Regions from separate parts of the Bacillus sp. iso_77 genome, predicted to be linked through region 1. Evidence: riboswitches for the same ligand, from Rfam matches in the RefSeq annotation. Region 1 holds a riboswitch; the other holds the start of a gene.
What was found. A riboswitch is a leader RNA that binds a small molecule or an ion and turns the genes downstream of it on or off. The one in region 1 is predicted to bind S-adenosylmethionine.
Positions count from the first base shown of each region.

Region 2: it holds a riboswitch for S-adenosylmethionine, as region 1 does, so the genes downstream of both, mtnW (2,3-diketo-5-methylthiopentyl-1-phosphate enolase) here and AC0VYC_RS07525 (YezD family protein) in region 1, are expected to answer to the same signal.

Region 1 covers NZ_CM149683.1:1,480,546-1,483,959, reverse strand. The annotation lists gene AC0VYC_RS07535 (inorganic phosphate transporter) at 1-519, opposite strand, end outside; gene AC0VYC_RS07530 (phosphoadenylyl-sulfate reductase) at 533-1,234, opposite strand; gene AC0VYC_RS07525 (YezD family protein) at 1,280-1,426, opposite strand; SAM riboswitch class I at 1,501-1,603, opposite strand; gene pyrE (orotate phosphoribosyltransferase) at 1,762-2,400, opposite strand; gene pyrF (orotidine-5'-phosphate decarboxylase) at 2,408-3,112, opposite strand; gene AC0VYC_RS07510 (dihydroorotate dehydrogenase) at 3,084-3,414, opposite strand, start outside.
Region 2 covers NZ_CM149683.1:1,282,437-1,285,850, forward strand. The annotation lists gene AC0VYC_RS06500 (pyridoxal phosphate-dependent aminotransferase) at 231-1,421, shown strand; SAM riboswitch class I at 1,466-1,567, shown strand; gene mtnW (2,3-diketo-5-methylthiopentyl-1-phosphate enolase) at 1,667-2,884, shown strand; gene AC0VYC_RS06510 (2-hydroxy-3-keto-5-methylthiopentenyl-1-phosphate phosphatase) at 2,885-3,414, shown strand, end outside.

The DNA of each region.
Region 1 (3,414 bases):
CCCACTGATAATCAAAACAACAGATAAGATCAATGTACCTTTTTTGGATAATGTCCGTTTAGGGAACAATCTGATGATTTTGACAACAGCAAAGGTAAAAACAAAGGCAACAATCGGAATAATCACCCAAAAAGAGACAATGACTAAGATCGATTTCACATACAGCACTTTATATGCGGCTGCCACACCGACCACAGCTCCTACTGTGACCTCACTTGTGGATAAAGGAATGGCCAAGAGGTTCGCTATGAAAAGTGATAATGCGGCCGAGCCAATGATGATACACACAATTTCAAGTGTGATGACAGATTCAGGCATAATCCCGGAGCTGATCGTTTTGACGACCTCGCCGCCGCCAATCACTGAACCTGCTAATATTCCAACTGCACAAACGCTGAGCGCGTATATTGGCTTTTTGATCGCACCTGAACCATATGCGATGCCCATCGAAGCGGCTGCTCCGCTTGCGCCAATATTTAAAGCAAAGAATAAGCTAAATAAAATTGCGGCGATTTCCATACATTATGCTCCCTTACTCATGTAATCCGCACTCAGTCTTTGCTGTCCCTGACCATCTTCCAGAACGCAAATCATCAGCAGTAAATGCCGGCTGTGTACAAGGTGCACACCCGATGCTTGGATATCCTTGGTCATGCAGCGGATTATAAGTAAGATCCTCTCTAGACGCATATCTCCATATGTCCTTCCACGTCCAGTGGATGAGCGGACATACTTTGACTGATTGGAATTTTTCATCCTTATTTAAGAAGTTCGTACCTGCTCGTTTAGGCGACTGCTCTCTTCTTAAACCAGACAGCCATGCCGGATAGCCAGATAGTGCCTCTTGCAATGGAATGACCTTTCTCATATGACAGCAGCTTTGAGGATTCGTTTCCCATAATTTATCACCATGCTGCTCATTCTGCTCTTCCACCGTCAGCTCAGGTGTTTTCAGCACGATGTCTAAACCAGGATATCTTTCCTTAACTGCATCAATGGTGTCGTATGTTTCCTTGAAATGCAGACCTGTATCTAAAAAGACAATTCTTGCATCTTTTTTTACTTTCGCAATAAGATCGATCAGGACAATGCCCTCAATGCCAAAACTGCATGCATAAACGAGCTGATCACCATAGTGGCCGTACGCCCATTTCAGCACAGATAGGGCCCCTTTATACAAATCGTCCTCTTGAAATGTAATGGACGGCTCTTGCCAATTTTCATAAGTTAACATTGTTTCTCCCCTTCCGGAGTACTGCTTCTATTGCTATTCTCCGCACTACTTTAATCTGATTTTTTCATTTTTTTCCACTTGAATCACTTGACCGTCCTGAACGATCAACGTAATTGAACCGAATTTCATATCCCCAATCAGCTCTTGCATATGCTTCACTAAGTCCTCATCCTGGTTTTGTTTCAGTTCCATCTCCTCTTCCTCCTCACCGTTAAAATAAAAAAACTTTCTTTCAGTCCGAAAGAAAGATGAGGAAGCTCACGATTTCCTTATCTTTCAAAATAGAATCATTTTGCAGGAAGTAGCACCTTGCAAATCGCAGGTTGCCGGGCTTCATCGGGCCAGTCCCTCCACCTCTCTGGATAAGAGTTTTAATTTGTATTAAATATTAACACAATTCAAACAAAAGTCAACCCGACTTTATTGATAGGATTAGTTTTTATTTAAATTTGAGTCTATTTTACTATTTTTAACCAAATAAAAAGCTGTGCAGTGCAGCACAGCTTTTTTAAAACAAGACAAGCTTTTTAGACCGTTTCTTCCATCCAAGATTCAGACGAAGGATCCTGTCTCCAGCGTTTTAGTTTATTCATAGCAGAAGGCTCAATTGCTTTTAGCTCAAGTGCCACTTCTGTCAGTGTGTCATAGTCTGTCAGCGTGACATAGGGAATGTTTTTCTCTTGAAAAGCCGCAGCTGCTTTTGGCAGTCCATAAGTGAAGATCGCAACAACTCCGAGTACGTCACAGCCTTCTTCTTCTAGCGCAGCCACAACTTCAAGAACGCTGCCTCCAGTTGAGATGAGGTCTTCTACGACAACCACCTTTTGTCCAGGTGATACGGCTCCTTCAATTTGATTTCCTTTTCCGTGTGCTTTTGGTTTACTTCTTACATAACACATCGGTACATTCAGACGATCAGCTGCTAATGCCGCATGAGGAATGCCAGCTGTAGCTGTACCTGCGACAACTTCCGCTCCTTCAAAATGAGTGAGAATCAAGTCTTTTAAACCTTCCGCAATGTCCCCTCTGACCTCAGGATAAGACAAGGTGAGGCGATTGTCACAGTAAATCGGTGATTTGATACCGCTCGCCCATGTAAATGGTTCGTCTGGTTTTAAAGAGACAGCTTTGATTTGTAATAAATGCTTCGCGATTTTCGTTTTCATCCGGCAGTCACTCCCACTCTTTCAAAATTTGTTGATAAGCTTCCACTGGGTTTGTGGCTTTTGTGATCGATCTTCCCACAACAATCTGTGAAACACCCTGTTCTTTGGCAAAGGCAGGTGTCGCCACACGCTTTTGGTCATCCGTTTGATCATTTGGTAAGCGAATTCCTGGTGTCACAGTGAGAAAGGAAGGAGAGATTTGTTCATGAAGCTGTTTTGATTCATGAACAGAGCACACCACACCATCAAGTCCACTTTCATATGCCAATTGTCCATAATGAAGCACAGCCTCTTGCAATGGGCGGTCAATTAGTAATTCTTTTTTCATCATATCTTCTGACGTGCTTGTCAGCTGGGTCACTGCAATAATGCCTGGGCGATTTTGCCCGGCAGGGGTTCCGCTTTCAAGCCCCTCTATGGCCGCCTGCATCATTCTTTTCCCGCCGGCTGCATGCACATTCACCAAATCAACACCAAGTGCAGCAAGCCTGTTCATCGCTTTTTGCACAGTTGTTGGAATGTCATGAAGCTTCAGATCAAGGAAAATACGGCAATTTTTTTCTTTCAGTGCATCAATAATGGCAGGACCTTCTTGGTAAAACAGCTCCATGCCGACCTTTACGAATAATGGAGTGCCTTCAAAACGATCTATAAAGGCGTGCGCCTCCTGTCCTGACGGAAAATCAAGCGCGATGATGGGCAAGTGCTTCATGTTTCCAGCTCCTTCCGATGCATTCCTCTACAGATGAATACCCATAAGCCGCTAACACATTCGGCAGTTCATCAATGATTTCCGGGCAAATAAATGGGTTCACAAAATTGGCTGTCCCAACAGCTACCGCACTTGCGCCAGCTAGTAAAAATTCAAGTACATCTTCAGCGCTTTGCACCCCGCCCATTCCAATAATCGGAATAGAAACGGCCTGACTGACCTCATGCACCATTCGGATGGCAACAGGTTTTACAGCAGGACCTGATAATCCGCCTGTTTTATTGGCAAGAATGGGTTTGCCT
Region 2 (3,414 bases), 200 kb from region 1:
GTGGTATTAACGGTCGGTTGCTGTTGGGGTCAAAAGGCCAAATCCCTCGCCCAACTCTCGATAAGAGAAATCAATATGTAATTGTTTCATGTCTGCTTGCATTTCTTAATTCTAGATATTATCAGAGCTGCAGTTCACATGTCAATCTTTTTTCAAAATTGCTTTACAATTCATAAAACAATCCATTACAGTGATTGTATTGTCACGTAACTTGAATAGAAGGTGAAAAAATGGAATTCCAGCAATCGGATGTATTGAAACATTTACCGAAACAATTTTTTGCGTCGCTTGTACAAAAAGTACAGAAAAAAGTGCAGGAAGGGGCAGATGTGATTAATTTAGGTCAAGGAAATCCTGATCAGCCCACTCCTCCACATATTGTGAAAGCGATGCAGGAAGCGGTAGCAAAACCTGAAAATCATCAATACTCCTCATTCCGCGGGACAGCGAAACTAAAAAAAGCTGCAGCTGCTTTTTATGAAAGAGAATATGGCGTCACGCTTGACCCAAAGACAGAGATTGCCATCTTATTTGGAGGGAAAGCGGGACTAGTCGAATTGCCGCAATGTTTACTGAATCCAGGTGATACGCTGCTTGTTCCAGATCCGGGCTATCCTGATTACTGGTCAGGCGCTGTGCTTGCCGGAGCTCGCATGGTCACAATGCCTCTTCTTGAACAAAATGATTTTTTACCTGACTACCACAAATTGTCAGAGCAGGATAAGAATCAAGCAAAATTGATGTACTTAAATTACCCAAATAATCCGACTGGTGCGACTGCAACCCGGACATTTTTTGAAGATACTGTTGCGTTTGCGAATGAAAATAAGATGTGTGTAGTCCATGATTTTGCATATGGCGGCATAGGATTTGACGGCGAAAAGCCCCTTAGTTTCCTGCAAATAGACGGAGCAAAAGAGACAGGTATTGAAATCTATACATTGTCCAAAACGTATAATATGGCTGGTTGGAGAGTCGGTTTTGCAGCAGGGAATGCCTCTGTTATCGAAGCCATTGAGCTTTATCAGGATCACCTGTTTGTGTCACTGTTTAAAGCAACTCAAGATGCAGCAGCAGAAGCACTTTTAAGCGATCAAACGTGCGTACAAGTACAAAATGATCGGTACGAAAAAAGACGAAACACTTGGATTGCTGCATGCAAAGAGATTGGCTGGGACGTCAGTGCGCCAAAGGGCTCGTTTTTTGCTTGGTTAAAGGTGCCTGAAGGGTATACATCGGAAACTTTTTCTGATGTATTATTAGAAAAAGCACATGTTGTTGTTGCACCCGGGAATGGCTTTGGTGCTCACGGTGAAGGCTACGTCAGAGTCGGACTTTTAACAAGTGAGGAGCGGCTAAAGGAAGCCGCTGATCGTATCGCTGCCTTGCAGTTATTTGAAAAAAAGCCATTGACAACGTAAAAAAATGGTGCGATAATTCAGGCAATATTTAAGAAAATTGAATATTCTTATCAAGAGTAGGCAGAGGGACTAGCCCAATGAAGCCCGGCAACCGACTTCCATGAAGCACGGTGCTAATTCTTGCAGCAAGCGCTGAGAGATAAGATTCGGATGAATGAGACGAAACCTCTTTAACGCGCTGATCAAGCACTTAAAGAGGTTTTTTTATTGACCATATACAGGACGCAATCGAAAGGGGATTCCTAGTGAGTGAACTACTGGCAACATACGTACTAACACATCTAGAGGATGAACAAATAGACCGAAAAGCAGAGCAGATCGCACTTGGGTTAACGGTCGGGTCATGGACGGACTTGCCGCAGCTCAAAAAGGAGCAGCTGAAAAAACATAAAGGCCGTGTGGTGAGCGTAAAAGAACAGTCTCCCGCAAATGGTAGTCTGTATCAAACAGAGGTGACCATTGCTTATCCTGAGGCGAACTTTTCAGCTGATATACCAGCGGTGTTGACGACGATTTTTGGAAAGCTTTCACTGGATGGGAAAGTAAAGCTCGTCGATATCGAATTTTCGGAAAGGTTTAAAAGCTGTCTGCCAGGACCGGTATTTGGCATTGAGGGGATACGAAAGAAAGTAGGCGTGTTTGATCGGCCGCTATTGATGAGTATATTTAAAGGCGTGATCGGTCGTGATATGGAGGATTTAAAAGAACAGCTCCGCTTACAGGCTTTAGGTGGAGTAGACTTCATCAAAGATGATGAGATTTTATTTGAAAGCCCATTAGCCCCTTTTGAAGATCGAATCAAGGAAGGAAAAAAGATATTAAAAGAAACATATGAAGAGACAGGACATCGCACGCTTTATGCTGTTAATTTAACTGGTAGAACTTTTGATTTGAAAGATCGAGCAAGAAAGGCAGCCGAACTCGGGGCTGATGCGCTTTTATTCAACGTTTTTGCGTATGGACTTGATGTCATGCAAAGCTTGGCTGAAGATCCAGAGATCCCATTGCCGATCATGGCACATCCGGCAGTGAGCGGTGCAATGACATCATCTCCAGACTATGGATTCTCGCATTCTCTTCTTTTAGGCAAATTAAATCGATATGCTGGTGCTGATTTAAGTCTTTTTCCCTCTCCTTATGGATCAGTCGCCCTTCCGAAAAAAGATGCCATTGGCATTTTCGAAGCATGTGTGAAAGAGGATACAGTTCAACAAACATTTCCTGTCCCTTCAGCAGGCATTCACCCGGGAATGGTGCCGATCTTAATCAAAGATTTTGGACTTGATCATGTCATTAATGCAGGCGGGGGAATTCACGGACATCCGCGGGGAGCAATTGGAGGAGGGAAAGCCTTTCGTTCGATCATTGATGCGGTGGTCAAAAAAGAGTCTATCGAAGAAAAAGCATCAACTTGTCAAGACTTACAAGCAGCACTTGATCTTTGGGGAAGGGTAGCAGAATAAATGAAAAAACCAATTGTATGTTGTGATTTTGATGGTACGATTACGAAAAATGATAATATCATTCGCATCATGAAACAGTTTGCTCCGAAAGAATGGACGAAATGGAAGGATGGTGTTCTAGCAAAAGAGATCACGATCCAAGAAGGCGTCGGGCAGATGTTTCAGTTACTGACGAGTGATCAGAAAGAAGCCATTCGGTCATTTATTTTAGAGGATACAGAGATTCGTGAAGGATTTGAACAGTTTGTCGATGATGTCAAAAAAGCAGACATTCCTTTCTATGTACTCAGCGGCGGTATGGACTTTTTTGTCTATCCTATCCTTGAAGGGATTGTCGAACAAGAGAATATTTATTGTAACCATGCATCATTTAAAGAAGACCATATTCAAATTGAATGGCCGCATGCCTGTGATTCAGAATGCCAAAATGGCTGTGGCTGCTGCAAGCCTTCCATTATTCGAGAACTGACGCAGGAAGATGATTTTATTATCATGATAGGTGATTCAGTGACTGATATTGAGGCAGCGAA